Regions from separate parts of the Leclercia sp. LSNIH3 genome, predicted to be linked through region 1. Evidence: predicted binding sites of a transcription regulator. Region 1 holds the regulator's gene; each other region holds the start of a gene.
What was found. The regulator CRP, encoded in region 1, controls carbon source genes, mostly activating them, when cyclic AMP is high. The targets are predictions, from matches to a motif close to ATGTGANNNNNNTCACAT.
Positions count from the first base shown of each region.

Region 1 (7,986 bases):
TCTAATACGGCTAAGATGCGTTGCCCTTCAGGGTGAGCGGTGCCGCCAGCGGCTAACACCGCGCGGGCGCCGCTCTGCATGGCGTCCAGCCCCGCCATACCGGCGCGGGAGAGCACGCAGGTATCGGTGAGAGAGGTCATGATCGCCATCAATGCATCGAGCCGGGCATGGGCTTCTGTACCGCCATTGAGTCGGCTCAGGCGAAGCTGTGGCAGTGCCCGCTGCATAATGTGCGGAAATGCCTGCTGCGCCTCTTCGCGCGCGCCTGGCACCCGATAACGGTGCGTGGCGCGCAGCCCTTTGCTGAACACTTTCGGGGCGGCATCATCCGGCAGTTTCGCCAGCTGCGCGGCGGTATCGGCTACCGCCCGGGCTTTCCCATTGCCGCCGAGCATCGCCACGGCGCTGACTAATAATCCCAGCGCCCAGATAGCGCCACGGTGGGTATTCACCCCGCCGGTAGCGGCCATCATCTGCTGCTCACCTTCGCGCCCCAGCCGACCCACGGTCTGCCGTAGCGCGATATCGGCCGGACGCTGCCAGCTTTGCAGCGCCAGCGCCTGAAAGGTGGGAGTGAGGCTGTGCGCCGAACGCTCCATCAGAGCGAGGGATAAATCGTGATGCGCGCCGTTCCCCCGGCTGTCCACCAGACCGGGTTTCGGGCTTAGTCGCGCTTCGTCAATCAGACACTGCGTGGCGGTTCGCGCCAGCCATTCGGCACCGCCTTCAACCTGGATCCGGGGGAGAAGTTTCATTACCAGCTCCTGAATTTCGCAGGTGGGTTGTACAGACCGCCCGACCATTCCACCAGGTCGGACACGCTGCCCGCCGCCAGCAGAGAGCGAGTGGCGTCGGTGCGGCGGATCCCCATATCTTCCGGGTAAACCACTTTGCCGCTCTGGCGCAGCTCCGCGACACGTTTAGCGTCCACACCCAGACCGATATCGGTAATACCCGCGACGGCCGCGACCATGGCACGACGCTCCTCAAGATCTTTTGCGCGGTAGAGGTAAGCAATCCCCTCCTCTGTCAGCACGTGGGTAACGTCATCGCCATAGATCATCACGGGTGCCAGCGGCATACCGGAGGCTTTCGCCACGTCAACGGCGTCGAGTTTTTCCACAAAGGTCGGTTTCACACCTGCCTGGAAGGTTTCAACCATCTGCACCACCAGCTTTTTACCGCGCTGCATAGGATCGGGTTCAGTGATCATGTTCAGCCAGGCCGGGGTGGCATGGCGACGACCGTGCGGGTCATGCCCCATGTTTGGCGCGCCGCCGAAGCCGGAAAGACGACCGCGGGTGACGGTTGAGGAGTTGGCATAGCCGTCAACCTGGAGCGTTGAACCAATGAACATATCTACCGCGTACTGGCCTGCCAGCTGGCAGAAGGCGCGGTTAGAGCGCATGGAGCCGTCGGCACCGGTAAAGAAGATGTCAGGGCGGGCACGAATGTACTCTTCCATACCCAGCTCACCGCCGAAGCAGTGCACGCTCTCCACCCAGCCGCTTTCGATAGCCGGGATCAGCGTTGGATGCGGGTTCAGGGTCCAGTGTTTACAGATTTTGCCTTTCAGGCCGAGCTGTTCACCGTAGGTAGGCAGCAGGAGTTCAATGGCGGCGGTGTTGAAGCCGATACCGTGGTTCAGCGACTGGACCTGGTGTTCTGCATAGATGCCTTTGATGGCCATCATCGCCATCAGGATATGTTCTTGCTTAATCAGACGCGGGTCACGGGTAAACAGCGGTTCGATAAAGAACGGCTTGTCAGCCACTACCACGAAATCAATCCAGGAGCCGGGGATATCCACGCGCGGCAGATCGCACTCGTCGTCCACCAGCTCGTTCACCTGCGCGATGACGATGCCATCGTGGAAGGCGGCGGCTTCGACCAGCGCCGGGGTGTCCTCGGTACTGGCACCGGTATAGAGGTTCCCTTTACGGTCCGCTTTAAAACCGGCAATCAGCGCCACGTTTGGCGACAGATCAACATACAGGCGGGAGTAAAGCTCGATGTAGGTGTGGATGGCACCAATCTCCAGCTGCCCGTCTTCCAGCAGCTGCGAAATACGCAGGCTTTGAGTACCGGAGAAAGAGAAGTCGAGTTTGCGGGCAATGCCCTTCTCAAAAATATCCAGGTGCTCGCTACGACCGACGCTCGGCATAATCATATGCAGGTCGTGAACGATTTGCGGGTTCACTTCGGCTAGCATTCGTGAAAGAAAATCTGCCTGTTTTTGGTTATTCCCTTCCAGCACCACTTTGTCGCCTGGGGCGATCAGTTTTTCCAGCATGGCGACAAGGTCGCCTGTTGGCAGTACCTTGCCCTGCACCGGGACGGAAGCCAGGCGGCGCGCTTTTTCAGTGCGACGCGTATTCCAGCTCCGGGCTGGCGTTTGCCCTGATAACATTGTTAACCTCCTGATTCAGCACATCTTTAGATTTGCTTAACGCTGAGTTAAGTGTGCTCTCTGGTGATAAAGCCATCAATTAAGCCTGGAACAGAATCGTTAGCCTGAGAGTAATAATGAAGGTGATAAATTGTGATCAGGATCATTACCTGCTGTTAAACAACAGACTAAGGGCAGAAAAAGGTGCGCCGCGAGGGGGATGAAATCTCAGGCCTGCGTCTCTTTTTATAAACAGGAGCCGATTCGGAAGGTATAGTGAACAATTGAAAAGAGTTAACATCACATCGTTATGACGCAGACAATTCCATCCGAATTTAACTTTACGCCCGACGAGAGCGCGACTTTTGTCCCCATGCGGGGCGTGTCGAATCGACACCTGCAGACCATGCTGCCGCGCCTCATCCGCCGTAAAGTGCTTTTTACCCCCGTCTGGCAGCGCCTTGACCTGCCGGATGATGATTTTGTTGATTTAGCCTGGAGTGAAGACCCGGTGCAGGCACAGCACAAACCCCGGCTGGTGGTCTTTCATGGTCTGGAGGGCAGTCTGCACAGCCCCTACGCTCACGGCCTGATTCAGGCGGCGAAAGCGCGTGGCTGGCTGGGTGTAGTGATGCACTTCAGAGGATGCAGCGGTGAACCCAATCGCCAGAAACGCATCTACCACTCCGGCGAAACGGAAGATGGCACCTGGTTCCTGCGCTGGCTGGCAGAGACCCACGGCCCGGCCCCGACGGCGGCAGTGGGCTATTCGCTGGGAGGAAACATGCTCGCCTGCCTGCTGGCAAAAGAGGGTGACACGGTTCCGCTGGATGCCGCCGCCATCGTCTCCGCCCCCTTTATGCTGGAGCACTGCAGCTATCATATGGATAAGGGCTTCTCGCGCGTTTATCAGCGCTATCTGCTGAACTTGCTCAAAGCCAATGCCGCACGCAAACTAAAAGCTTACCCGGATACGCTGCCGGTCAGTCTGCGACAGCTGAAGAAAGTGCGTCGCCTGCGCGAATTTGACGATCTGATCACCGCCAAAATTCACGGGTTTGCCGATGCTATTGACTACTATCGCCAGTGCAGCGCCATGCCGTTGTTGAGTAAGATCACCAAACCGGTGCTGATTATTCATGCTAAAGACGATCCTTTTATGGATCATCATTCGATACCCGCGCAGGAGTTTTTGCCCGCGAACGTGCAGTATCAGCTGACCGAACATGGCGGGCACGTGGGCTTTGTCGGCGGCACGCTACGTCGTCCGAAGATGTGGCTGGAAACGCGTATCCCGGACTGGCTGACCACATACCTGGAACCGATAAGATGATTATTCCCTGGCAAGATCTGGCTCCCGAAACGCTGGATAATCTGATTGAAAGCTTTGTGTTACGCGAAGGCACCGATTATGGTGAACAGGAACGTTCGCTTGAGCAGAAGGTGGCCGATATCAGGCGCCAGCTGCAAAGCGGTGAGGTGCTGGTGGTATGGTCAGAGCTGCACGAAACCGTCAACATCATGCCTCGCAATCAATTTCGCGGTTAACCGCGACCTCTTTCCATTCAGGGAGTTGCTATGTCTGCCAGACATCCGGTTATTGCCGTTACAGGGTCGAGTGGTGCGGGTACCACCACCACCAGCCTCGCCTTTCGTAAGATCTTCTCCCAGCTGCATCTGCGTGCCGCAGAAGTGGAAGGCGACAGCTTTCACCGCTTCACCCGTCCTGAGATGGACATGGCCATCCGTAAGGCGCGCGATCTCGGCAAACACATCAGCTATTTTGGCCCTGAAGCGAACGACTTTGGCCTGCTGGAACAAACCTTCGCCGAATACGGGCGGAGCGGCACCGGCCAGTCGCGCAAATACCTGCACACCTATGACGAAGCGGTGCCCTGGAACCAGGTGCCAGGCACCTTTACCCCCTGGCAGCCGCTGCCGGAACCGACCGACGTCCTCTTTTACGAAGGCCTGCATGGCGGGGTAGTCACGCCGGATCACGACGTGGCGCGCCATGTTGATCTGCTGGTGGGGGTCGTGCCTATTGTCAACCTGGAGTGGATCCAGAAGCTGACGCGGGATACCAGCGAACGCGGCCATTCCCGCGAGGCGGTGATGGACTCCGTGGTGCGCTCCATGGAGGATTACATTAACTTCCTGACGCCACAGTTTTCCCGCACCCACATTAACTTCCAGCGCGTCCCGACCGTGGACACCTCGAACCCCTTTGCCGCTAAAGGCATCCCTTCGCTGGACGAGAGCTTCGTGGTGATCCATTTCCGCAATCTGGACAATATCGATTACCCCTGGCTACTGGCGATGCTACAGGGCTCGTTTATCTCGCACATCAATACGCTGGTGGTCCCGGGCGGGAAGATGGGGCTGGCGATGGAGTTAATCATGATGCCGCTGGTGCAGCGGTTGATGGAAGGGAAGAAGATCGACTGAGGCTGTGTCGCCCGGTGGCGCTACGCTAACGGGCCTACAGAAACCTACTGGCCGGGCAAACGACGTGCCGCCCGGCGTTTTATCCGGGGCTTACGCCTCGATCACTTCATACGAGTGGGTAATGTTGACCGCTTTCTCCAGCATCAGCGCTACGGAACAGTACTTCTCCGCAGAGAGATCCACCGCGCGGGATATCGCAGCGTCTTTCAGTTGTTTGCCGGTGACCACGAAATGAAGATTGATATGGGTGAACAGGCGCGGCGCCTCTTCACGACGCTCTGAGGTCAGCTTAACTTCACAGTCGGTCACATCGTGACGTCCTTTTTGCAGGATCGACACCACGTCGATCGCGCTGCATCCGCCTGCCGCCATCAGGACAACTTCCATCGGGCTTGGCGCTTTGTCGCCGGAGTTGCCATCCATTAAAATCTGGTGCCCGGAAGCCGACTCACCAAGGAACGTTAACCCTTCGACCCATTTCACACGTGCTTGCATTTTAATTAACTCCAGGATTGCATTTTTCCTGACAGATTACGCGTCAGTAACAATTCTGACAACGGAAGTCGACCTGCATCAAGCTGAAGCGAGACACCAGGAGACAGGCGGCGAAAGCTATGCTAAAACAGTCGAGATGCTACAGTAATACATTGACGTTGCACATGTATGCAGAGGACATCACACATTACAGGCTGCTAATTATTGTGCAGGCCAGACCCCAGGCAAGGGGAAGAATTCGATTGCAACCCCAGAGTACAGGTACATAGCCAGACTCTGGAGCCAGCTTATAACAGAGGATAACAGCGCATGGTGCTTGGCAAACCGCAAACAGACCCGACTCTCGAATGGTTCTTGTCTCATTGCCATATTCATAAGTACCCATCGAAGAGCACGCTGATTCACCAGGGTGAAAAAGCGGAAACGTTGTATTACATCGTCAAAGGCTCGGTGGCAGTGCTGATCAAAGATGAAGAAGGCAAAGAGATGATCCTCTCTTACCTGAATCAGGGAGATTTCATCGGCGAACTGGGCCTGTTTGAAGAAGGACAGGAGCGTAGCGCCTGGGTCCGTGCAAAAACCGCGTGTGAAGTGGCTGAGATCTCCTATAAAAAGTTCCGCCAGCTCATTCAGGTTAACCCGGATATCCTGATGCGCCTCTCTTCGCAGATGGCTCGCCGTCTGCAGGTCACGTCCGAGAAAGTGGGTAACCTCGCCTTCCTCGACGTAACAGGCCGCATTGCTCAGACCCTGCTGAACCTGGCGAAACAGCCAGACGCCATGACCCACCCGGACGGTATGCAAATTAAAATTACCCGTCAGGAGATTGGTCAGATCGTCGGATGTTCTCGTGAGACAGTAGGCCGTATTCTGAAAATGCTGGAAGATCAAAACCTGATTTCTGCCCACGGTAAAACCATCGTGGTTTACGGAACACGTTAATTCCGCTAAAACGGCGTGACATCGCATGATGACACGCCGTTTTTGTCTCTATCACCCATGTGGCGCAGGCTCATTTATCACCCGGAAGTTAACTACGCACTGCGGCAAACGCTGGTGTTGTGTCTTCCTGTGGCTGTAGGTTTGATCCTCGGCGATCTGCAACACGGCCTGCTCTTCTCCCTCGTTCCTGCCTGCTGCAACATTGCTGGCCTGGACACACCGCATAAACGCTTTTTTAAACGCCTGACTATTGGCGGCTGCCTGTTTGCCGGCTGTAGCCTGGCCGTACAGCTGTTGCTGGCGCGCGATATTCCGCTGCCCCTCATTCTGACCGTGCTGGCGATGACGTTAGGGGTCACGGCAGAGATCAGTGCCCTGCATGCCCGACTGCTGCCCGCCTCGCTGATTGCGGCCATCTTTACCCTGAGCCTGGCGGGGAACATGCCGGTCTGGGAGCCGCTACTGCTCTATACGCTGGGCACCCTCTGGTACGGGCTGTTTAACTGGTTCTGGTTCTGGATGTGGCGCGAACAACCGCTGCGGGAATCCTTGAGCGTGCTCTATCAGCAGCTGGCCGATTATTGCGAAGCAAAATACACCCTGCTGACGCAGCATACCGACCCTGAAAAATCGTTGCCGCCGCTGCTGGCTCGCCAGCAGAAGGTGGTCGATCTGATCAGCCTCTGTTATCAGCAGCTGCATATGCTGGCGGCCAACAGAAATCACGAATACAAACGCCTGCTGCGCACCTTCCAGGTGGGGCTGGATCTGCAGGAGCATATCTCGGTCAGCCTGCATCACCCGAAGGAGGTGCAGAAGCTGGTGGAGCGCAGCCACGCCGAAGCGGTGATACGCTGGAACGCGCAGACCGTTGCGGCACGCCTGCGGGTGTTGGCTGACGATATTCTCTATCATCGTTATCCCACCCGGTTTACCATGGACAAGCAGCTTGGCGCGCTGGAGAAAATCGCCCGTCAGCACCCGGATAACCCGGTGGGCCAGTTCTGCGCCTGGCACTTCAGCCGTATTGCCCGCGTTCTGCGCACGCAACGCCCGCTCTATCCGCGCGATCTGATGGCCGACAAACAGAAACGCCTGCCATTGTTCCCCGCCCTCAAAAGCTATCTGTCGCTGAAGTCTGCCGCCCTGCGTAATGCGGCGCGCATCAGCGTGATGCTGAGTATCGCCAGCCTGATGGGCATGGCGCTGCACCTGCCGAAACCTTACTGGATCCTAATGACCGTGCTGCTGGTGACGCAAAACGGCTACAGCGCGACGCGGGTACGTATTCTTCACCGGGCGGCCGGCACCATGGTGGGGCTGATCATCGCGGGCGTGACCCTGCACTTACACGTCCCGGAAGGTTATACCCTTGCCGGAATGCTGATAGTGACCCTGGTGAGCTACCTGATCATTCGCAAGAGCTACGGCTGGGCGACGGTGGGCTTTACGGTCACAGCGGTATATACCCTGCAACTGCTGACCCTGAACGGCGAGCAATTTATTATCGCCCGGCTGGCCGATACCCTGATTGGCTGCCTGATTGCTTTCGGTGGAATGGTCTGGCTGTGGCCACAGTGGCAGAGCGGGCTGCTGCGCCAGAATGCCCATGATGCACTGGAGGCCGATCAGGAAGCCATCCGCCTGATCCTCAGCGACGATCCGCAGCCGACGCCGCTGGCCTGGCAGCGCATGAAGATCAACCAGGCGCA
Region 1 is NZ_CP026387.1:2,846,642-2,854,627, reverse strand. It holds gene C3F35_RS13750 (triphosphoribosyl-dephospho-CoA synthase) at 1-755, opposite strand, end outside; gene mdcA (malonate decarboxylase subunit alpha) at 755-2,410, opposite strand; gene C3F35_RS13740 (hydrolase) at 2,700-3,722, shown strand; gene C3F35_RS13735 (YheU family protein) at 3,719-3,937, shown strand; gene C3F35_RS13730 (phosphoribulokinase) at 3,968-4,837, shown strand; gene C3F35_RS13725 (OsmC family protein) at 4,928-5,332, opposite strand; gene crp (cAMP-activated global transcriptional regulator CRP) at 5,642-6,274, shown strand; gene C3F35_RS13715 (YccS/YhfK family putative transporter) at 6,332-7,986, shown strand, end outside.

Region 2 (7,986 bases), 2.1 Mb from region 1:
CGGATCGCAAAGTGCCTGCCCCTGTTCAACATAATGGAGTCTGATATGTCTGTAACCGTAACCCGTGACGGGATTGTTCGCCCGCAGCCGCAGGATGCCCGCGTGGAAACGGCAATGTTGCCCTCTTCCTGCCCGCAGAATCACGCTGCGAACCTGCTGCCGCTGCCGGATGGCACCCTGATGTGCGTCTGGTTTGGCGGCACCCAGGAAGGGATCGCTGATATTTCGGTGTGGGGGTCACGTCTGGCCCCTGGCAGTCACCAGTGGAGCGACGCGGTGAAGCTGTCGGACGACGCCAGCCGCTCGGAGCAGAACCCGGTGCTGTTCCTCGCCCCGGACAACGTGCTGTGGCTGCTGTGGACGGCCCAGCTTTCCGGCAACCAGGATACCGCCATCGTGCGCTGCCGTCAGTCGCAGGATCTGGGTAAAAGCTGGGGCGAAATTACCACCCTGCTGGATAAACCCGGCACCTTTATTCGCCAGCCCATCGTGGTGCTGGAGAACGGCAACTGGCTGCTGCCGGTCTTCTACTGCCGCACCCAACCAGGCGAAAAATGGGTGGGCAACGACGACATCAGCGCAGTGAAAATCTCGCAGGATCAGGGTAAAAGCTGGCGCGACGTCGAGGTACCGGAGAGCCTGGGCTGTGTGCACATGAATATCACCGCGCTGAAGAACGGCCATCTGGTGGCGCTCTTCCGCAGCCGCTGGGCTGATAATATCTATATCAGCCAGTCGCTGGACCACGGCGAAAGCTGGTCAGTGCCGGAACCAACGGATTTGCCGAACAATAACTCGTCGATTCAGGTCACGACCCTTGCCAGCGGCGAGCTGGCGCTGGTGTTCAACCACATGAGTGCGGCGGGTGCCCTGGAGCGCCGCGCCTCGCTGTATGACGAAATTGACGATGGCGACGGGCGTAAAGAGCCGGAGGTGACCCACGGTCGCGCTGCGTTCTGGGGGGCACCGCGCGCGCCAATGACGGTGGCGATCTCTGCCGACGGCGGCAAAAGCTGGGCCTGGCAGCGTAACCTCGATGAGGGTGACGGCTATTGCATGACCAACAACTCGCTGGAGAAACTCAACCGTGAGTTTTCCTATCCGAGCATCAAACAGGGTGCCGACGGGGCGCTGCATATTGCCTATACCTACTTCCGCCAGGCAATCAAATATGTGCGCGTGTCGCCGGAATGGGTGAAGGAGTCGCAACAGTGATTATCGGCCATCTTAACGCCCTACCGCTGGCCGGACTCCCCCCGGCACTGCGGGAGATCCTGGATCGCCCGGACTGCTCTCTGGCGGCGCTGGCCGCCCGGGATGACGGACGCTGGCAGCCGCAAGGCTGCCCGTGGTTCTGCCATATTGGCCCGGCACAGACTCAGCCCCAGGCCGAGCGTCATACGGAATATCACGCCTTGTATGCTGATATTCAGGTGGTACTGACCGGCGAGGAGACAATCCGGGCGGGAATGCAGTCTGTCGCCCGGACGGATGATGAAGAGCGCAAGCCGGATCTGTGGATCGCGCCAGGGGTTGTGCATCCGGTCAGCATGACCTTGCGCAGCGGCGATTTCGCGGTGTTTCTGCCCGGCGAGCCGCATCAGGCGCTCTGTGCGGTGCAGGCACCCATGACCGTGCGCAAGGCGGTGTTTAAGGTGCCGCGCGCCCTGCTGGAGGTGTGATATGCGTCATGCGATAGTCACCGGTGCCAGTTCAGGCATTGGCGAAGCCATCGTCACCCGTCTGCTGGCTGAGGGCTGGCAGGTGACGGGCTTAAGCCGACGCGGAATGGACTGCGGGCATCCAAGCTTCACCAGCCTGCGGGTCGATTTAAGTGACAGCGTCACGTTTAGCGCAGCACTTAATACCCTGCCGGTGCCGCAGGCCATCGTCCATGCCGCCGGAATGATGGCCGCCGCCCCGCTCGGCGAGCTGGATCCGGCGGTCAGTGGCCGTCTTTGGGGGCTGCATATTCATGCGGCCGAGATCCTGTTTAACCACTTTGCCCCGCACATGGTTGCAGGTGGCCGGTTGGTTGCTATCGGCAGCCGTACTTCACGGGGTGCCGCCGGTCGTTCGCAGTATGTCGCCACTAAAGCCGCGCTGGTGGGCATGGTGCGAAGCTGGGCCGCCGAACTGGCGCCGCGTGGGATCACCGCCAATGTGGTGGCCCCTGGGGCGACGCAGACCCCGATGCTGAATGCGCCGGGGCGGGAAACCTCACCACCAAAAGTACCGCCGATGGGGAGGCTCATCGCTCCGGAAGAGGTGGCGGCGATGGTGAGCTATCTGCTCAGCGCCGAGGCCGCGCCCATCACCGGGCAGGAGCTGGTGCTGTGCGGAGGGGCGTCGCTGGGGTAACGAGTGCGGCCTGTTGCCGGGGGGTGGTCACGCCTTACCCGGCCGACTATTCGGGTTGCCGTTTTGCCTTTACCTTGCCAGGGTTTAACCACCCTAACCCAACGCCGGAACCCGCCATGGAATACATGCCTCTTCTTGAATTCTGGTTTCACGACCAGCATCGCCCCCTCTGGTTTTCCCGCAATGATGATTTCGATGCCCAGTGCAAACATCGCTTCTATCCCTTGTGGCAGGCCGCCTGCCGGGGAGAGCTGTTTCACTGGCGGGACAGGCCGCAAGGACGGCTGGCGGAGATCGTGTTGCTCGATCAACTCTCGCGCAACCTGAACCGCAACGACGCACGCGCCTGGCAGCAGGATGGCATGGCGCTGATCCTCTCCCAGGAGTTAGTGTATCAACCGATGTGGAATGACCTTAACAGCAACGAAAAAGGGGTCTCGCTGCTGCCGATGATGCATGCGGAGTCGCGGGTGATTCATCAGGAGGCAGAGCGCCTGTTCACCGCCCTGAACGAGCCGGGTTTTCTGAATGCGGAAATTAAACACCGGGCGATAATCGAACGCTTTGGCCGCTACCCGCACCGTAACAGCCTGCTGGGGAGAAACTCCACCCCCGACGAGGTGGAGTGGCTGAAGCACAACAAAGGCTTTTAATGGCTGCGCAAGTAGACAGTCCCCTTCAGATAGAGCGCCGCCTGGCCGCCAATCAATACCCGGTCGCCTTTCAGCTCACAGCGCAGCTCGCCGCCGCGGGGAGAGACCTGCCGCGCCTGCAACGCCGTTTTGCCCAGCTTTTCGCTCCAGTAGGGGATCAACATACTGTGCGCCGAACCGGTAACCGGATCTTCCGCAACCCCTTCACCCGGGCAGAAAAAGCGGCTGACAAAATCATGCTCATCCCCTGGCGCGGTCACGCAGACCATTTTCCCCAGCGGCATCATCGCGTCGATGTCGGGGGTTAATACCTCGACCTGCTGCTGGTTTTCCAGCACCACCATATAGTCGCGCCCTGCCCGCACCTCCTGCGCACCGTTAATCCCGAGGGTGCTGAACAGCAATGCTGGAGGGTTTTCCACCGCCTCGCAGCCCCATGCCGGGAAGTTAAGCGTCAGCCAGTCGCCGCTGCGGGTCACCTTCAGATCGCCCACGAACCGGGTTGAGAAGACAATCTCGGTGTGTGGATAGTCCAGATACTCAAAAATCACATGTGCGCTGGCAAGCGTGGCGTGCCCGCACAGGTTGATTTCGTACTGGGTGGTAAACCAGCGCAGTTCGAACCCGGTGTCGGTGCGCACGAAAAACGCCGTTTCGGACTGATTATGCTGCTGCGCCATCTTTAACAGTACGTCATCCGGCAACCATTCTTCGAGAGGACAGACGGCAGCAGGATTCCCACCAAACGCGCGGTCGCTAAAGGCATCGACCAGATAAAATGCAATTTCTTTCATTGGGTTAACCCTTATTGTTAGCGTAAAAACAGATGACCTTTCATATACAGCGATGCCCTGCCGCTCATGCGTACCCGGTCACGTTTCAGTTCACAACGTAGCTCCCCGCCACGCGCCGAGACCTGCCGGGCGAAGAGCGAGGTTTTAGCCAGCTTTTCGCTCCAGTAAGGAATAAGCATCGTGTGCGCCGAGCCGGTGACCGGATCCTCCCATAACGCTACGCCGGGGGAGAAAAAGCGGCTGACGAAATCGTACTCCCCCTCGCCGCGGGCGGTAATCGACACTTTGTGCTCGCCGGGCGTCATGGCGTTGATATCCGGTTTTACCGCCTCAACCTGCTGGCGATTTTCCAGCACCAGCAGCCAGGCACGCCCCTTGCGAGCCTCGACATAGGTCTGGATCCCCAGCGCCCTCAGCATCTCTGGCGGGGGCGTATGCGGCTCGGTGGGACATGCCGGAAAATCGAGGGTTAACCAGTCGCCGTCACGGGTAACGGTAAGCCTGCCGGAGGCCGTCTCAAAATGAATATGGAGATCGGGGTATCCCATCTCGTTAAACAGGACCCAGGCGGTCGCAAGCGTTGCGTGGCCACAGAGGTTGACCTCACCCCGGGTTGTAAACCAGCGCAGTTCAATGCCCGCTTTATCGCGCACGAAAAAGGCCGTTTCCGACTGGTTGTGTTGCTGAGTCATCCTGAGCAGCGTTTCGTCCGGTAGCCACGCAGGCAAAGGGCAAACCGCGGCCGGGTTACCGCTAAACGCGGCGTCGCTGAAGGCATCAACCAGATAAAACGCAATCTCCTGCATCCTTTTGTCCACTGTTAACATAATGTTGCGTTCTATATTCATGGAAAAACAGGCATTTCACCAGTATTAATCCATCGGCCATATTGAGATCTGCGTCACAAAACGTTTGTAATTCCGCCAGCGATGGATTTATGATCGTCCGCTCTTTATTTACCTCAATCCCTCCCGGACATCTCAATGACAACCAACACAGTTTCCCGCAGGGTCGCGTGGCTACGGGTGGTTACGCTCGCGATTGCCGCGTTTATCTTCAATACCACTGAATTTGTCCCCGTTGGCCTGCTCTCAGATATCGCCAGCAGCTTCGGCATGGAAACCGCGCAGGTGGGGATCATGCTCACCATCTATGCCTGGGTGGTGGCGTCGCTCTCCTTGCCGTTTATGTTGCTCACCAGCCAGGTGGAGCGACGCAAACTGTTGATCGGGCTGTTCGTGCTCTTTATCGCCAGCCATGTCCTGTCGTTTTTGGCATGGAACTTTACGGTGCTGGTGATTAGCCGGATCGGCATTGCCTTTGCGCACGCCATTTTCTGGTCAATTACGGCCTCGCTGGCGATCCGCCTGGCCCCTGCCGGCAAGCGCGCCCAGGCGTTGAGTCTGCTGGCCACCGGTACAGCGCTGGCGATGGTGCTCGGGCTGCCGCTGGGCCGTATCGTCGGGCAGCTTTTCGGCTGGCGTACCACCTTTTTCATTATTGGCCTTGGGGCGCTGTTCACCCTGCTGTGCCTGATCAAGCTGTTACCGAAACTGCCGAGTGAACACTCTGGTTCGCTGAAAAGCCTGCCGCTGCTGATGCGCCGTCCGGCGCTGATGAGCCTTTACCTGCTGACGGTTGTGGTGGTCACTGCCCACTACACCGCTTACAGCTACATCGAGCCGTTTGTGCAGACCGTAGCCGGATTCAGCGCGAGCTTTGCCACGGTATTGCTGTTGCTGCTGGGCGGCGCGGGCATTATCGGCAGCCTGCTGTTTGGCAAACTCGGCAACCGTCACGCCTCGCTGCTGGTGAGCAGTGCCATTGGCCTGCTGCTGGGATGCCTGCTCCTGCTGTTGCCCGCCGCCGGTAGCGAAACCCATCTCGCGCTACTGAGTATCGTCTGGGGTGTGGCGATCATGATTATCGGCCTTGGGATGCAGGTGAAAGTGCTGGCGCTGGCACCGGATGCCACGGACGTGGCGATGGCCCTCTTCTCCGGGATTTTCAATCTGGGGATTGGCGCAGGTGCGCTGGTGGGCAATCAGGTGATCCTGCATCTGTCGATGGCGTCGATCGGCTATCTGGGAGCCATCCCGGCGCTGGCGGCGTTGATCTGGTCAGTATTGATCTTCAGGAAGTGGCCCGTCGCCCTGGAAGAGCAGCCGCAGCACGGCTAACGCGGTGACCGGGTGGCAGAGCGCCACCCGGCCCGGGAATCAGTGGTAGTTTTGAATAATTTCCAGCACGCCGTTGATAATAAACTGCACGCCCATGCAGACCAGCAGGAAGCCCATCAGACGGGAGATCGCTTCGATACCGTCCGTGCCCACCCAGCGCATAATCGCGCCCGAGCTACGCAGACAGCCCCACAGGATCACGCCGATGAGGGCGAAAATCAGCGGCGGCGCAATCATCACCACCCAGTCCGGGAAGTCAGTGCCACTGCGCACCGTCGAGGCGGAGCTGATGATCATCGCAATCGTACCCGGCCCAGCGGTACTGGGCATCGCCAGCGGCACGAAGGCGATGTTCGGGGCCGGTTTGTTGTGTTTATCGTCCAGTGCATCCTGCATATCAGCAGCATCTGGCGATTTCGGTGCCGGGAACAGCATTCTGAAACCGATAAACGCCACGATCAGTCCCCCGGCGATACGCAGACCAGGAATGGAAATCCCGAAGGTGTTCATCACCAGCTGTCCGGCGTAATAGGCCACCATCATGATCGCGAAGACATAAACGGAGGCCATAAGCGACTGTTGATTACGCTGTTCGCGATTCATGTCGCCCGCAAGGCCCAGGAAAAGCGCAACGGTGGTTAACGGGTTTGCCAGCGGCAGCAACACCACCAGCCCAAGCCCAATTGCTCGAAGTAAATCAACCATGTTATGGATTCGTCCTTAGCAAAATGTGACCCGGCAAGTATAGGGTTAAAACCACCCTAACCTCCATGCTCACCGCGTAAGTAATATTTACGCACCGAAATCAATTCATGCCCGTTATACGACGCAACAGAACCTGGGTGAAACTTTGATATGAATCGTTTTAGCAAATCGTGTCATAAGCAAATGCATTCAGTTGACTTATAGTTGCCTGAGCAATAATATCTGCCGTGATTAAACTACTTGCCAGGGCAACCATTGTGAAAAGCACCAGTGACCTCTTCAACGAAATCATTCCGCTGGGTCGGCTTATCTATATGGTTAACCAGAAGAAAGACCGCCTGCTCAATGACTATCTGTCACCGCTGGATATCACCGCAACCCAGTTTAAAGTGCTCTGTTCTGTGCGCTGCGAAGTGTGTATTACGCCGGTTGAGCTGAAGAAAATCTTATCTGTCGACCTTGGCGCGCTGACGCGAATGATGGATCGACTGGTCTGCAAGGGGTGGATTGAACGCCGCCCAAACCCGAATGACAAACGCGGCGTACTGGTGCAACTCACCAGCGACGGCGCGGAAATGTGTGAACAATGTCATCAATTAGTAGGACAAAAACTGCACCAGGAACTAACAAAAAACTTAACGGCGGATGAAGTGGCAACTCTTGAGCACTTGCTTAAGAAAATCCTGCCGTAAACAGAAAGAGGTATGACGATGTCCAGACGCAATACTGACGCCATCACTATTCATAGCATTTTGGGCTGGATCGAAGATAACCTGGAGTCACCGCTCTCGCTTGAGAAAGTGTCTGAGCGTTCAGGTTACTCAAAATGGCACCTGCAACGGATGTTCAAAAAAGAGACCGGCCACTCATTAGGCCAGTACATCCGCAGCCGCAAATTAACGGAAATCGCGCAGAAACTGAAAGAAAGTAACGAGCCGATCCTGTATCTGGCTGAGCGTTACGGGTTTGAATCGCAGCAGACCCTGACCCGCACGTTCAAGAACTACTTTGATGTTCCACCGCATAAATATCGCATCACCAATATGCGCGGGGAATCCCGGTATCTGCTTCCGATCAATCACTGTAACTGCTAATCGCCTGTATTAAGAGCCTGGCCCACCTGGCAACAATTTGAACATGGACAGCGCGCAACAACCGGAGTGCACTGCCCATGTACAAAATGGCAAATAAAACACCCTGGTGGGACAGGCTTTAAGACGTATCGAGGAAATTATGAAACTATTCGCTTCCGCCGCCCTCACCGCCCTGGTGCTGGTCTCCGGCCAGAGTTTT
Region 2 is NZ_CP026387.1:149,004-156,989, forward strand. It holds gene C3F35_RS00680 (sodium:solute symporter family protein) at 1-44, shown strand, start outside; gene C3F35_RS00685 (sialidase family protein) at 46-1,215, shown strand; gene C3F35_RS00690 (YhcH/YjgK/YiaL family protein) at 1,212-1,682, shown strand; gene C3F35_RS00695 (SDR family NAD(P)-dependent oxidoreductase) at 1,684-2,361, shown strand; gene C3F35_RS00700 (DUF924 family protein) at 2,478-3,014, shown strand; gene C3F35_RS00705 (PhzF family phenazine biosynthesis protein) at 3,011-3,808, opposite strand; gene C3F35_RS00710 (PhzF family phenazine biosynthesis protein) at 3,826-4,614, opposite strand; gene C3F35_RS00715 (sugar transporter) at 4,792-5,988, shown strand; gene C3F35_RS00720 (MarC family NAAT transporter) at 6,028-6,693, opposite strand; gene marR (multiple antibiotic resistance transcriptional regulator MarR) at 6,951-7,385, shown strand; gene marA (MDR efflux pump AcrAB transcriptional activator MarA) at 7,404-7,787, shown strand; gene marB (multiple antibiotic resistance protein MarB) at 7,927-7,986, shown strand, end outside.
Region 2: a site for CRP is predicted at 4,698-4,715, ahead of C3F35_RS00710 (PhzF family phenazine biosynthesis protein). Genes of this name have one in related genera too.

Region 3 (7,986 bases), 2.2 Mb from region 1:
GCCTTTGGCGCGGCGGGCGCGGGGGCCGATCCAGCTGCTGGCGACCGAATGGGCGGCAAAAAAGCCCGCGGAGAAGAGCAGCATCCCGGCGAAAATCACCCCCAGGTTAGCGAACAGGGTCATCAGCACGCCTGCCAGCATGATACCTGTCGAGGCCAGCATCACCGGGCCACGGCCAAAGCGGGTGGTCATCGCCCCGGCTTTTGGCGAACTCCATGTACCGGTGAGATAAGCCACTGACAGCAGGCCAACCAGCGCCTGGCTTAAATGCCAGGGCGAAAGCATTAGCCGGTAGCCGATGTAGTTAAACAGGGTAACAAACGACCCCATCAACAGAAAACCGGTCAGGAACAGCAGGGGCAGGCCCCGATCGCGCCAGTGCAGGCGGAAGTTAATCAGCAGCGTTTTTGGCCGTAAAGCGGTAGGGCGAAAGTGGCGCGATTCCGGCAGAATTTTCCAGAACATCAGTGCTGAGGCCAGCGCAAAACAGCCGATCGCGGCCAGCGCAATCCGCCAGTTGAAAAAGTCGGTGAAGACCCCGCTCAGGAGTCGTCCGCTCATCCCGCCAATGGAGTTACCGCTGATATAAAGCCCCATGGAGAAGGCGACAAAGCTGGGGTGGATCTCCTCGCTGAGGTAGGTCATACCCACCGCCGCCACGCCGCTGAGAGAAAGGCCGATCAGCGCGCGCATGATCAAAATTCCGTGCCAGCTGGTCATCATCGTGGACAGCAACGTACAGACCGAGGCCAGCAGCAGGGCGGTGACCATCACCGGTTTACGCCCGATGGCGTCTGACAGCGGGCCGGTAAAAAGTAGACCAATCGCCAGCATCCCGGTGGAAATCGAGAGCGAAATACTGCTGCTGGCAGGCGTCACCCCAAACTCCTGGGACAACACCGGCAGGATCGGCTGCACGCAGTAGAGCAGGGCGAAAGTCGCCAGTCCGGCGGAGAAGAGCGCCAGGGTGACGCGCATAAACTGCGGGGTACCGCGTTTGATGAACTGGACCGGCCGCGGTTGGGTGGGTAAGAGATCGATATCATCTGTCGGGGCGATATCAGCCGTTGTTGTACGACTCACGTAAGTTCCTTGCTTCAACATCCCCGTGATTTCTGGTGACGGGTATGACCACAAGGATCAGGGTAGGAAAATGTAAATATTCTGTCTAATATATTAATAATCTCAAATGATACGTTAAAAATATGAATATTGAACTGCGTCATCTGCGCTACTTTGTGGCCGTTGCTGAGGAGCTGCATTTTGGTCGCGCGGCGGCGCGGCTGAATATCTCCCAACCGCCGCTGAGTCAGCAAATTCAGGCGCTGGAGCAGCAGGTGGGGGCGCGTCTGCTGGCGCGGACCAACCGCAGCGTGGGGCTGACGGCGGCAGGGCGTCAGTTTCTGGCCGATAGCCGTCAGATCCTGGGCCTGGTGGACGAGGCGGCAGCCCGGGCGGAACGGCTGCATCATGGCGAAACCGGAGAGCTACGTCTTGGCTTCACCTCCTCTGCGCCTTTTATCCGCGCCATCTCGCATACGCTCTCGACGTTTCGCCGCCTCTCACCGGATGTCCATATCCAGACCCGGGAGATCAACACCCGGGAGCAGATCGTTCCGCTGAGCGAAGGCTCTCTCGATCTTGGTCTGATGCGTAATACTCAACTGCCGGATACCCTGGCGTGGCAGCAGGTGCTGCGGGAGCCGCTGCTGGCGATGATTCATCGGGATCACCCCCTGGCGGCAAAGGCTGTGGTTTCTCTCACGGAGCTGGCCCAGGAGCCTTTTGTCTTTTTTGATCCGCGGGTAGGTACCGGTCTGTATGACGACATTCTGGGATTGCTGCGTCGCTACGGGGTCACGCCGGTCATCACTCAGGAGGTGGGCGAGGCGATGACTATTATCGGGCTGGTGGCGGCGGGGCTGGGCGTGTCGATTCTGCCGGCCTCGTTTAAGCGACTCCAGCTGAACGAGATGCGTTGGGTGGCGATAGCCGAACCGGACGCGGTGTCAGAGATGTGGCTGGTGTGGTCGAAGCATCATGAGCTTAGCGCCGCGGCACAACGTTTCAAAAAACTGCTGATCGACGCCTCATCAGGCGGCTGAGCCGCAAAAAAAGCGGGTAAAAATGTGCTGTAAATCACAAGGCTAAGTAAAAATTTGACGATTACTGTAGAAGTGCTTCACCATAGCCCACAGTTTATTTCGAAGCTCGAAAATAAGGGAGTACGTGGTGGTTGCTGATAGTCAGCCTGGGCATATCGATCAGATTAAGCAGACCAATGCGGGTGCGGTATATCGCCTGATTGATCAGCTTGGGCCGGTCTCGCGCATCGATCTTTCCCGCCTTGCGCAACTGGCACCTGCCAGTATCACCAAGATCGTACGAGAAATGCTCGAAGCGCATCTGGTGCAGGAGACGGAAATTCAGGAGCCGGGCAGCCGCGGCCGTCCGGCGGTGGGGCTGGTGGTGGAAACCGAAGCCTGGCACTACCTCTCGTTGCGCATCAGCCGGGGTGAAATCTACCTTGCATTGCGCGATCTCAGCAGCAAGCTGGTGGTGGAAGAGCAACTGCCGCTGGAGCTGAAAGCCGAGCAGCCGCTTGAGGTGCGGATCACTGCGCTTATCGATCGGTTCTTTATTCATCACCAGCAGAAGCTGGAGCGTCTCACCGCCATCGCGATCACCATGCCGGGTATCATTGATACCGAAAATGGTATCGTGCACCGGATGCCGTTCTACGATGACGTGAAAGAGATGCCGCTGGGCGAGGTGCTGAAGAACCATACCGGCGTGCCGGTCTATATTCAGCATGACATTAGCGCCTGGACGATGGCCGAGGCGCTGTTCGGCGCGTCACGCGGGGCGCGGGATGTGATTCAGGTGGTCATCGACCACAACGTCGGCGCCGGAGTGATAACCGATGGTCGTCTGTTGCATGCCGGGAGCAGCAGCCTGGTGGAGATTGGCCACACCCAGGTCGATCCCTACGGCAAACGCTGTTACTGCGGTAACCACGGCTGTCTGGAGACCATTGCCAGCGTGGACAGCGTGCTGGAGCTGGCCCAGCTGCGGCTCGGCCAGTCGATGAGTTCAACTCTGCACGGTCAACCCCTGACGGTGGAGTCGCTTTGCGCCGCCGCCCAGCAGGGCGATCTGCTGGCGAAAGACATCATTACCGGCGTTGGCACGAACGTCGGGCGCATCATTGCCATCATGGTTAACCTCTTCAATCCGCAAAAAATCCTGATCGGTTCGCCACTGAGCCAGGCGGCAGGGGTCCTCTTTCCGGCGATCGCCGACTCAATTCGCCAGCAGTCCCTGCCAGCCTACAGTAAACATATCGTGGTGGAGAGCACCCAGTTTACCAATCAGGGGACGATGGCCGGTGCGGCGCTGGTGAAAGATGCGATGTATAACGGCTCCCTGCTGATCCGCCTGCTACAGGGTTAACAATCCTTAAAGTCTTACTAAAAATTGCGCTATCTCAAACTGAGCGGATAGCGCATGCCTTAGACTTCCTCCACTGAATTATTTCCTTGATTTATATTTCCAAAGCATAACGGTGGAGTTAGTGATGCTTAAGCGTTTCTTTGTAACGGGTACTGATACTTCTGTCGGCAAGACGGTGGTGTCCCGCGCCTTGCTGCAAGCCTTGATGGCAAGCGGAAAGCGCGTCGCAGGGTACAAACCGGTAGCAAAAGGGAGTAAAGAGACGCCAGAGGGATTGCGCAATAAAGATGCGCTGGTTTTACAAAGCGTCTCCTCTCTCGAACTGCCTTACCATGCGGTAAACCCCATTGCCCTCAGTGAAGATGAGAGCAGCGTGGCCCACAGCGGGCTGGTGAATTACACCCTGTTGTCGAACGGGCTGGCCAGCCTGAGCGATCAGGTCGACCACGTGGTGGTTGAAGGGACTGGCGGCTGGCGAAGCCTGATGAATGATTTGCGTCCGTTATCAGAGTGGGTAGTGCAGGAGCAACTGCCGGTACTGATGGTGGTGGGCATTCAGGAAGGCTGTATCAACCACGCCCTGCTGACGGCACAGGCCATCGCCAATGACGGCCTGCCGCTGGTGGGCTGGGTGGCAAACCGTATCAATCCGGGCCTGGCCCACTATGCTGAAATTATTGAGGTGCTGAGTAAAAAGCTGCCGGGTCCGCTGGTCGGCGAGTTGCCCTATCTGCCGCGCGCAGAGCAGCGCGATCTAGCGCACTACATCGACCTCTCGACTCTCGGCAGTGTGTTGTCCGTAGATCGAGTCGTGGCGTAACGTTCGCGACAGCACCGACGCCACCACGCAGGCAATCAGCAAGCCGGGCAGCAGCAGATACTGCCCGGTCATTTCACAGACCATCAGCGCCGACATGATCGGCGCGTGCGTCGTGGCGGCAAGCAGCGTTGCCATCCCCGCCAGCCCCAGCAAAATCGCGGTTTCAGAACCGGGCAACCACAGCATAAAGATCTGAGCAAACAGCATCCCGGTCGCCATGCCGACAAACAGCGTTGGCGTAAATACCCCGCCTGGCGCTCCCGAACCACTGCTGGCCAGTACCGCCAGCAGCTTACAGATAAATACCCCCGCAATTACCGACAGCAGCGGCGGCGCGAGCAGAAACGCCTGCACCACGCTGTAGCCATTGCCCCACACTTTAGGCGTTAGCAGTGACAACAGCCCGACGATCAGCCCGCCCAATGCCAGCTGCCACGGCGGGGAAAGCCGGAGGCGCAGGAACAGGGCGTGAGTGAAGGTCATCAGCCACATCAGCGCCGGGCCGCAGACCCCCGCCAGCAGACCCATGCCGACCATCAGGGAATAATCCACCCCGGTCAGCGTTTCGCTGAGATGCACCTCATACAGCGTGCTGGCACCGGGGCTGAGCAGGCGGGTAGTGAGGAGCGCAACCACCGCGGCAATCACCACCGGCCCAAGCGACGCCAGCATCAGGGTGCCGAACAAGATCTCGGCTATAAACAGGCTGCCGGCTAAGGGCGCATGGTACGCGCTCGCCATCCCGGCGGCGGCACCACAGGCGATCCACAGCTTCCACTCGGATTTCGGCGTAAAGCGTTGGGCAAAAAACGAGGCGGCGAGAGCGGCCATCAGGATCATCGCCCCTTCACGGCCAATGGCGCTGCCGCTGGCGACCACCAGTAACGATGCCAGGGATTTCACCAGACTGGCACCATAGTCAAACTGTCCGTCGCCCGTTTCCAGGGCTTCCATATAGTCGGTGGGAGCATGAGGGCGCTGCGCGTTGATCCGCTGCCAGCCCCAGAGCAACAGTCCGGCCGCCAGCCCGCCAAGGGCGGGAGTCAGGGCACGTCGCCAGGGGGAGAGGCTGCTGGCGGCATTCACCAGGCTGCCGCTTTCATTACTCAGGAGCAGCCACTCCAGCCAATACATGGCGTGACGAAACAGCGCCACGGCCAGCGCTGCCAGCACGCCGGTAACGGTGGCAATCAGCAGTCGGCGAAACATCGCGCGGATGTTCGGGTAAGCATGGAGTCGATGCATGGGGTACACGTAAACAGGAAAGATACAATATTGTGGGGGGAAATCGTGGGGTTAGCAACGTAAAGAGCCGGGCAGTGCCCGGCTTACAACATTAACTCTCGCTATGAATATTCAGCGCCCGGCGGGTGCGGCCGGAACTGAGATATTCCGCAATATAGTCCTGCGAAATCTCGCCGTTATAGCGTCCGTCTTCATCGACAATTGGCATCCAGCTGGTGTTGCTCTCGTACAGACGGGAGAGCACCACGCGCAGGTTGTCTTCAGCCTTGCCGGTCATACGGAACGGGTGGATCAGATCGGCGCAGGTGCCGCTGGCATGGCGCGCCTCGCGACGTTTCACAAAGCCCAGCGGCTTACCGTTTTCGTCCACCACGGTGACCGCGCGAATGTCGTTATCATCCATCGTGGCGAAGGCCTCCGGCAGCGGGGTGGCCGGGCGAACGGTGATCGTCGGCTGTTGGTCAGTCACATCGCCCGCCGAGACCAGCAGCAGACGCTTAAGGGTGCGGTCCTGGCCGACGAACGAACCGACAAACTCATTCGCCGGTTTCGCCAGCAGTTCGTCCGGGCTGGCGCACTGGACGATTTTCCCCTGGCGGAAGACGGCGATGCGGTCGCCGAGCTTCAGCGCCTCGTCGATATCATGGCTCACCAGCATCACGGTCTTTTTCAGCTTGCGCTGCATCTCGAGGAACTGGTTCTGGATCACCTCGCGGTTAATCGGGTCGACTGCACCGAAAGGCTCATCCATCAGCAGTACCGGAGGATCCGCCGCCAGGGCGCGAATCACGCCGATACGCTGCTGCTGACCGCCGGACATTTCACGTGGGTAGCGGTTAAGGAACTTATGCGGGTCCATCGCCACCATATCCATCAGCTCTTCAGCGCGGGTTTTACAGCGCGCTTTGTCCCAGCCCAGCATCCGCGGCACCACGGTGATGTTCTCTTCGATGGTCATGTTCGGGAACAGACCAATCTGCTGGATCACGTAGCCGATGTTACGACGCAGGGTGACGGTATCCATGTCGCTGGTGTCCTGACCGTTAATCAGGATCTTCCCGCTGCTCGGGGTAATCAGACGGTTAATCATTTTCAGGGTTGTCGTCTTGCCGCAGCCGGACGGTCCAAGCAGAACGCACATTTCCCCTTCGGGTACGTTCAGGTTAACGTTGTCTACGGCCTTAAATGTCTGGCCCTGCTTCTGTGAAAATTGTTTGGTGAGGTTTTCCAGTTTTATCATTATCGAATCCCCTTTGGAGTCAGTACGATCTGCAGACGGTGCAGTAACCAGTCGAGCACAATCGCTAAAAGACAAATCATCAGCGCACCGGCAATCAACATACGAATATCACTTCCGCCGATGCCGTTAAGCAGCAACAGACCCAGACCGCCCGCGCCGATAACGGCGGCAATCGCCATCACGCCGATGTTCATCACCACGGCGGTACGGATCCCGCCGAAAATCACTGGCAGCGCCATGGGAATCTCTACCCAGCGCAGACGTTGCCAGAAGGTCATGCCGATGCCACGTCCCGCCTCACGCAGGCCAGGCGGCAGGCTGTCGAGTGCGGTGTGGGTGTTACGCACAATCGGCAGCAGCGAGTAGAGAAATACCGCGGTAATCGCGGGCAGGGCACCAATACCCTGACCGATCAGCGAAAAGAGCGGGATCATCAGACCAAACAGCGCAATGGATGGGATGGTCAGTACGATGGTGGCAATACCCAGCACCGGGGTCGCCAGCCATTTGTGGCGTACAATCAGAATGCCCAGCGGCACGCCGATAATGATGGCCAGGCCAACAGCCAGCGCCACCAGCCACAGATGTTGCAGCGTCAGGGTGCAGAGATAACCCCAGTTATCAATCATGTAGTGAATCGTATCCATAGCGCCTCCTTACAGCAGCTGCTTGCTACGCAGGAAATCACGGGCGACCTGCTGCGGTGACTGATGATCGATATCCACCTTTTTATTCAGCTCGGTGATAACGTCGTTATTGAGCTGGGCAGAGAGGGTGTTCAGCGCCTCCTCCAGACCCGGATTGGCCTCCAGGGTGTCCTTACGCACCACCGGGGTCACCGCATAGCTCGGGAAGAAGCCTTTATCATCTTCCAGTACCTTCAGGTCAAAACCCTTCACGCGCCCGTCGGTGGTATAAATCAGCCCGGCGTCGACAAAGCCATCGCGCACCGCGTTATAGACCAGACCGGGGTCCATCTGGCGGATCTGCGGGCGATCAAGCTCCAGGTTGTAGGCGGCCTGCAGCGGCTTCATGCCGTCGCTGCGCCCGGAAAACTCCAGGTCCAGACCGAGCAGCCAGTTATTATCAGGGTCGGTTTTACGCACCTGTTCAACCTTTGCCACCAGTTCCGACATGGTGTTGATATGTTCTGCTTCGGCGCGCTTACGCTGCATAGCGAAGGCGTAGGTATTGTTCATGTCAGCAGGCTGGAGCCACACCAGGCCGT
Region 3 is NZ_CP026387.1:252,198-260,183, reverse strand. It holds gene C3F35_RS01275 (MFS transporter) at 1-1,083, opposite strand, end outside; gene C3F35_RS01270 (LysR family transcriptional regulator) at 1,206-2,105, shown strand; gene mlc (sugar metabolism global transcriptional regulator Mlc) at 2,233-3,453, shown strand; gene bioD (dethiobiotin synthase) at 3,578-4,273, shown strand; gene clcB (voltage-gated ClC-type chloride channel ClcB) at 4,208-5,518, opposite strand; gene osmV (osmoprotectant ABC transporter ATP-binding protein OsmV) at 5,610-6,758, opposite strand; gene osmW (osmoprotectant ABC transporter permease OsmW) at 6,758-7,405, opposite strand; gene osmX (osmoprotectant ABC transporter substrate-binding protein OsmX) at 7,415-7,986, opposite strand, start outside.
Region 3: a site for CRP is predicted at 2,128-2,145, ahead of mlc (sugar metabolism global transcriptional regulator Mlc). Genes of this name have one in related genera too.

Region 4 (7,986 bases), 1.2 Mb from region 1:
GGAAGGCATTGGCCGCCGCGCCCGCCTGCTGACTGGCCTCAAAGGCCTGAATCATGGTCGGATGCACCAGCGCCCCGCCAATCACCATGGTGATAAACGGGTTGCCGCCAAACTTTTTCCCGGCGGTGTAGCCCAGCACCAGCGGGAAGAAGAAGAACAACGCGTCACTGCTGGCAAACCAGATTTTGTACGTGCCGCTGTCGGTGGTCAGCCAGCCGCACACCACGGCCAGCGCCAGTATCCCCTTCAGGATCCCCGAGGCGGCGAGGACGCCGATAAAGGGGGTAAAGATGCCGGAGACAATATCGATAAGGTGGCCGCCGAGGCTGGTTTTTTCGCCTTTCTCCTCTGCGGCGGGTCCTGCGTCATCCGCCAGCCCGGCCTCCTGACAGACCGCCTGCCAGACGTCGTGAACGTGGTTGCCAATTACCACCTGGAACTGGCCGCCGCTTTCGACCACCATGATGACCCCGGGATTGTTCTTCAGCCCTTCAGCATCCGCACGTTGAGAATCTTTCAGTTTGAAACGTAGCCGGGTAGCGCAATGAACCAGGCTGACAATGTTCTCTTTGCCGCCAACGTGGCCGAGAATATCCTTCGCCAGTGCTTGATATTCCATCTCTGTATCCTTCTTCGCTGCCCGCAGGCAGGGTTTGACTGAGTCCTAAAAATAAAAAAACCCGAGAACGACGCCCTTTCGGGAGCCGCGCTCAGGTTTTGCCTGCACAGTGCAGTAACAATCCGTTTGTCGTGGGGGCTTAGCGCCCCTCTTTTCTCACGCGCTCAATATGAATGGTGAGAAACATAATCTCTTCGGTAGTCAGCTCGCGCTGATAACTCTTTTGCAAATGCCGGGCAATCTTCTCGGCGCATACCCACGCCTTCGCGTAGTTGTCTTTTACCGCCGAATGCAGCGAGGCATCGTCATCCGCAACCACGGTACGGGTCAGCATCCGCTGGGCGAAAAACTTCAGATGGGTGACGAAGCGCTGATAGCTTAGCGACTCTTCGTCATACTCCAGCTGTAAGGTGTATTTCACCAGCTGCAGGATCTCCTGCATCACCCGGGTGACGTGCATCACCTCCGGCATCTCGCTGTGCAACTGGGCCGTGACCAGATGCAGTGCGATAAACCCGGCTTCATCTTCCTCCAGCGCCACGCCCAGCCGTGTGGCGATAATGGCCCGGGCCTGCTGGCCCAGCTCAAACTCGCGTGGGTAGAGCCGCTTAATGTCCCACAGGAGCACATTTTTGATCGCCAGCCCCTTCTTCTGCCGCTCAATCGCAAAATAGCAGTGGTCGGTTAAGGTGATGTACAAGCTCTCCTGCAGTTTGCCCAGCCGCTGTGCTGCCAGCCCGATAATGCGATCGCAGGTGGTCATCACCTCCAGCGGGATCTGGCTGAGTAACTCTCCCAGCCGATGCACCAGCTCGTCGCTTTGCAGGGCAAACACTTTCTCAATGTTCTCTTTCGGGATCACGTCGCCAGGGTGCTTTTGAAAGGCCAGCCCGCGGCCCATCACGACCTGTTCGCGCCCCTGTTCATCCAGAACTACCACCACATTGTTATTCAGTATTTTGGCAATTTTCATTCCATGACCCAGAAACAAAAAAACCTGACCTCCGGCAGATGCCAGAAAATCAGGTTTTGCCTGCCGCAGCAGTAACAATCCAGTTAACGCACTTTACCAGTTTCGCGCTTCGCCTCAATGCGCCCCGCTAAAAAATGTGACGCAGATCGAACCCGGCTTATTTGGACTGGATAACCCGGGCGATCTCCGCGGAGGATTGCAGGGCGCGGATCTCCTGAAACAGTTCCAGGGCCTCGTCGTACTCTTTACGCAGATAACTCAGCCACTGCTTGATACGCGCGACGTGGTACAGCCCGGTGTCGCCCTGCTTTTCGAGGCGGGTGTATTTCTTCAGCAGCGTCACCACCTCTGGCCAGGGCATACGCGGCTCGTTGTATTTAATCACCCGGCTGAGGTTAGGCACGTTGAGCGCCCCGCGCCCAATCATGATTGAATCGCAGCCGGTCGCCGCCATACAGGCCAGTGCGCTTTCGCGATCCCAGATTTCGCCGTTAGCAACCACCGGTATGGTCAGCCGTTTGCGGATCTCGCCGATAGCCTGCCAGTTAATGCGCTCGGCTTTGTAACCATCTTCTTTGGTGCGGCCATGAACCACCAGCTCGCTGGCCCCCGCCTGCTGCACCGCATCGGCAATTTCAAACTGCCTGTCGCCGCTGTCCCAGCCCAGACGGACTTTCACCGTAACCGGCAGGTGAGATGGCACCGCCTCGCGCATCGCTTTCGCGCCGCGGTAGATCAGCTCAGGATCTTTAAGCAGCGTGGCGCCGCCGCCGCTGCCGTTGACCATTTTCGATGGACAGCCGCAGTTCAGGTCCACGCCCCAGGAACCCAGCTCGACGGCGCGGGCGGCATTTTCCGCCAGCCATTCGGGATATTGTCCCAGCAGCTGGATCCGCACCCGGGTGCCGGAGGGGGTGCGGCTCTGGTGATGCAGCTCCGGGCAGAGTCTGTAAAACGATTTTACCGGCAACAACATATCCACCACCCGCAGAAACTCGGTGATGCAGTGATCATAATCGTTAACGTCGGTCAGCAGCTCACGCACCAGCGAATCGAGCACACCTTCCATCGGTGCCAGCAATACACGCATATCAGTACCCGTAAAAAAAGACGCGCTATAGTAGCCGCTCCCGCGAAAGGTGGGAAGCGTCAGGAAAGCGATGCGTGTAGGGTTTGGGCCTTAATCGGGGATGGTTTCGTCAGGGCGCAGCGTCAGCACCTCAAAACCGTCTGCGGTCACGGCGATGGTGTGTTCCCACTGTGCAGAGAGCTTTTTGTCACGGGTCACCACTGTCCAGCCGTCTTTCTTCGTTTTGATCCGGCTGTCGCCCTGATTGATCATCGGTTCGATGGTAAAGACCATCCCCTCCTGTAAGACAGGGCCTTCACCGGGTTTGCCGTAGTGCAGGATCTGCGGCTCTTCGTGCATCTCTTTGCCAATGCCGTGCCCGCAATACTCCCGCACCACGCTGTAGCCATGGCTTTCAACGTATGACTGGATCGCGTGGCCAATATCGCCCAGGGTCGCGCCCGGTTTCACCGCCTTAATCCCCTTCCACATCCCCTCCTGGGTCGTTTTCACTAACCTGCGCGCCAGCGGGGAAACCTCACCAATGAGATACATTTTACTGGAGTCGGCGATCATGCCCGCGTTTTCGAGGGTGATATCGACGTTGACAATAGAGCCTGACTTTAGGTGCTCCGACTCTTTCGGGATCCCGTGGCAGACTACGTCGTTCACCGAGGTGTTCAGCACGTACGGGTAGCCATACTGCCCTTTACTGGCGGGGCGGGACTGAAGCTGATCCACAATAAATGCCTCCGCACGATTGTTGATCTCCATGGTTGATACGCCAGGCTTGATAAACTCATCCAGCATGGTGAACACGGACGCCAGCAGTTCACCCGCGTGACGCTGACGGGCCAACTCATCGGCACTCTTAATGAGAATTGATGGCATTGATCACCTCCAGTAAACGGTCGGAGCCAGATTTCAGCATCATCATCTTTATTTGCTGATGGTTAAGGTCAGGATAGAGTTCGCTCATCATGCCGAGGCGGATCCAGTATTCCGCCTGCGCGTTGACCGAACGCGACATGGCTTTGCTGGCATCACGAATGTCGTCATGCAGAAGATCGGAGATTTTTACGATGCCCATATATATGTTCCATTATGATTCATATATAAATCGTATATCAGGGGCGCGGCATTGTCACTTCTGGTTTGGGGAAATGCCCAACGTTCCAATAAGTAATGTCTGGTATGCTCAAAAGTCATGATGTGATCCGTAGCACGTTTAGGGTTTTAATTGTATGATGAATGCGTTTCATCAAGGGCTTTCACCATGAATAAATCACTGATAGTTGTCTGGCAGTACCTGCGCGCGTTCATCCTGATTTATGCCTGCCTGTATGCGGGAATATTCCTCGCCTCTCTGCTGCCAATTACTATTCCCGGCAGCATTATTGGCATGCTGATCCTGTTTGTGCTGCTCGCGCTGCAAATCCTCCCGCCACAATGGGTTAAGCCCGGCTGCTCGGTGCTGATCCGCTATATGGCGCTGCTGTTCGTGCCCATTGGCGTGGGTGTCATGCAGTACTACGACCTGCTGAGCGCGCAGTTTGGCCCGATATTTGTTTCCTGCACTATCAGTACGCTGGTGGTCTTCTTAGTGGTCAGCTGGAGTACGCATCTGGCGCATGGGGAACGTAACGTGGTTGGGCAAAAAGGACAGAAAAAATGATGGCCAATATCTGGTGGTCCCTGCCGCTCACCGTGGCGGTCTTCTTCGCCGCCCGCAAGCTGGCAGTGCGTCTGAAGTTCCCGCTGCTTAACCCCTTGCTGGTGGCGATGGTGGTGATTATTCCTTTCCTGCTATTGACCGGCATCCCCTACGCGAACTATTTCCAGGGCAGCAAGGTGCTTAACGATCTGCTGCAACCTGCGGTGGTGGCGCTAGCGTTTCCGCTGTACGAACAGCTGCACCAGATCCGCGCCCGCTGGAAGTCGATCATCACTATCTGTCTGGTTGGCAGCCTGGTAGCGATGATTACCGGCACCTCGGTGGCGCTGCTGATGGGGGCAACCCCGGAAATTGCGGCCTCTATTTTACCGAAATCGGTAACTACCCCGATTGCGATGGCGGTAGGCGGCAGTCTCGGCGGCATCCCGGCGATCAGCGCTGTGTGCGTCATCTATGTCGGTATTCTCGGGGCGGTTTTGGGCCATACGCTGCTGAATGCCATGCGCATTCGTACTAAATCGGCCCGTGGTCTGGCGATGGGCACCGCCTCGCACGCCCTCGGTACCGCCCGTTGCGCGGAGCTGGATTATCAGGAAGGGGCCTTCAGCTCCCTGGCGCTGGTGATCTGCGGGATCATGACCTCGCTGATTGCGCCGTTCCTCTTCCCGATTATTTTGGCGGTCATGGGCTAAAATTTGCGACGCGTCGCGCATTTTTCATTTGAGTTTCATAAGTTGCACACATAATGAGATCTGGGTCACATATAAAGCCCTTGTGGCTCCGTACACTACCGATCCATTAACCTTTATGAGGCAACGCCATGCATCCACGTTTTCACTCAGCTTTCACTCAGCTTGCAGAGAATTTGCAGTCAGCCCTGGCCCCGGTTCTGGCGGATGCACATTTCCCCGCCCTGCTGACGGCTGAACAGGTCACCGCCCTGAAACGTGCCACGGATCTGGATGATGACGCGCTGGCCTTTGCGCTTCTGCCACTGGCGGCAGCCTGCGCCCGCGCCGACCTGTCCCATTTCAACGTCGGTGCCATTGCGCGCGGCGTGAGCGGCACCTGGTACTTCGGTGGCAATATGGAGTTTATCGGGGCGACCATGCAGCAGACCGTGCATGCGGAACAGAGCGCAATCAGCCATGCCTGGCTGCGCGGTGAAAAATCCCTGCAAGCCATTACCGTGAACTACACGCCGTGTGGCCACTGCCGTCAGTTTATGAACGAGCTTAACAGCGGTTTGCAACTGCGCATCAACCTGCCGGGCCGCGCCCCGCATACTCTGGCCGACTACCTGCCGGACGCTTTCGGCCCGAAGGATCTGGACATTAAATCCCTGCTGATGGATGAACAGGATCATGGCTACACCCTGAGCGGCGATGCGCTGGCCCAGGCCGCTATCCTCGCCGCCAACAAGTCACACGCCCCTTATAGCCAGGCCCCGAGCGGCGTGGCGCTGGAGTGTGGGGATGGGCGCATCTTCACCGGCAGCTATGCCGAGAACGCCGCCTTTAACCCAACGTTGCCGCCGCTGCAGGGCGCGCTGAACCTGCTCAGCCTCAACGGCTACGACTACCCGGACATTCAGCGCGCCATTCTGGCAGAAAAACCCGATGCTCCGCTGATCCAGTGGGACGCCACCGCGGCCACGTTGCGCGCGCTGGGTTGCACCAGCATCGACCGCGTGCTTCTGGCTTAAGTCGTTGATGCGGGCAGCAATGCCCGCACAATTGATGAAAATCCCTTCAATTAAACCGCCGTTTCTTGCGCTTACCAGACGGGTAAAGTAGCCTGAGTGAAATTTCACCTTTGGTAAGAGTCATCTGTATGTTAAAGCGCGTGTTTTACAGCCTGGTTGCCCTGATCGCCATTGTGCTGCTGACTGCGCTGGGCCTCGACCGCTGGATGAGCTGGAAAACGGCGCCTTATATCTTTGATGACCTTCAGGATCTGCCCTACCGCCAGGTCGGCGTGGTACTCGGTACCGCCAAGTACTACCGCACCGGGGTGATTAACCAGTATTACCGTTACCGTATTCAGGGGGCGCTCAATGCCTACAACAGCGGCAAGGTCAACTACCTGCTGCTGAGCGGTGACAACGCGCAGCAGAGCTATAATGAGCCGGTCACCATGCGTAAGGATCTGATTGCCGCAGGCGTTGATCCGGCGGATATCGTGCTCGACTACGCCGGCTTCAGAACCCTGGATTCCATTGTTCGCACCCGCAAGGTGTTTGATACCAACGACTTTATCATCATCACCCAGCGCTTCCACTGCGAGCGCGCGCTCTTTATTGCTCTGCATATGGGCATTCAGGCGCAGTGCTATGCCGTCCCCTCCCCCAAAGACATGCTCACCGTGCGGGTGCGTGAATTTGGTGCCCGTCTGGGTGCACTGGCCGATCTCTATGTCTTTAAACGTGAACCGCGTTTCTTAGGCCCGCTGGTGCCAATCCCGGCGATGCCGGAAGTGCCGGAAGATGCCCAGGGTTATCCGGCGGTTACGCCAGAGCAACTGCTGGACATGCAGAAGAAGAAGCCCGCACTGCCCTAGAGCCACGCCAACGCAGCGCCGCCAGGGGAAATGACCCGGGCATAAAAAAACCCGCATTAAGCGGGTTTTTTTATGCATTGATATCTTACTTCTTACGCGCGTACTTCAGAGAGTCCAGCGCAACGGCGAAGATGATGATGGCACCCTTAATAATGTACTGCCAGTAAGGGTTCACGCCGATATAGGTCAGACCGTAGTTGATAACGGTGAAGATGATTACACCGGTTACCACGCCCAGCACCGTACCCACACCACCACTGAACGACACACCACCCACGACGCAGGCAGCAATCGCATCCAGCTCATACATAAAGCCGAGGTTGTTGGTGGCAGAGCCGATACGGCCTGCTTCCAGCAAACCACCGAACGCATAGAACACACCGGACAGGGCATAGATGACCAGCAGGTTCAGCGCCACGTTAACGCCAGAGACTTTCGCCGCTTCCGGGTTACCACCGATTGCGAAGATGTTCTTACCGAAGCGGGTTTTGTTCCACAGCACCCAGACAAAGGCCACCGCAATCAGGGCGTAGAAGGTGATGTAAGACAGGCGGAATGTGCCCAGCGCGATAAAGCCCTGCGCAAAGGTGGAGAAGCCGCTGTCGAAACCGGAGATTGGCGATGCGCCTACGAAGTCGTAGTACAGAGAGTTGATACCGTAAACGATAATCATCGTACCCAGGGTAGTGATGAACGGCGTTACGTTCAGGTAAGCAATGATGATGCCGTTAATCAGACCAATGATCGCACCGATAGCGCAGACAATCAGGATCACCAGGAAAATCGGCATGGTCGCCATTTCCGGGAACACCTTGTTGGCGTTTTCCATCGACTGCAGGAGCGTGGCCGCGACAACCGCCGCCAGGCCGACCTGACGACCGGCTGACAGGTCAGTACCCTGGGTGACGATCAGACCCGCCACGCCCAGCGCGATAATAATACGTACGGAAGACTGAGTCAGAATGTTACTTAAGTTCAGGAGACTTAAGAATGTCGGATCCTGGAAAATAATAATGGCCAGCAAGACTAAAAGAACAACGTAAATACCGCCTTCTTTCAGATAAGTAAGAAAACTTTTCTTATTTAACGCA
Region 4 is NZ_CP026387.1:4,010,990-4,018,975, reverse strand. It holds gene bglF (PTS beta-glucoside transporter subunit IIABC) at 1-619, opposite strand, end outside; gene licT (BglG family transcription antiterminator LicT) at 759-1,592, opposite strand; gene dusC (tRNA dihydrouridine(16) synthase DusC) at 1,750-2,682, opposite strand; gene map (type I methionyl aminopeptidase) at 2,773-3,552, opposite strand; gene C3F35_RS19435 (ParD-like family protein) at 3,533-3,751, opposite strand; gene C3F35_RS19430 (CidA/LrgA family protein) at 3,938-4,336, shown strand; gene C3F35_RS19425 (CidB/LrgB family autolysis modulator) at 4,333-5,028, shown strand; gene cdd (cytidine deaminase) at 5,157-6,041, shown strand; gene sanA (outer membrane permeability protein SanA) at 6,170-6,895, shown strand; gene mglC (galactose/methyl galactoside ABC transporter permease MglC) at 6,981-7,986, opposite strand, start outside.
Region 4: a site for CRP is predicted at 5,082-5,099, ahead of cdd (cytidine deaminase). Genes of this name have one in related genera too.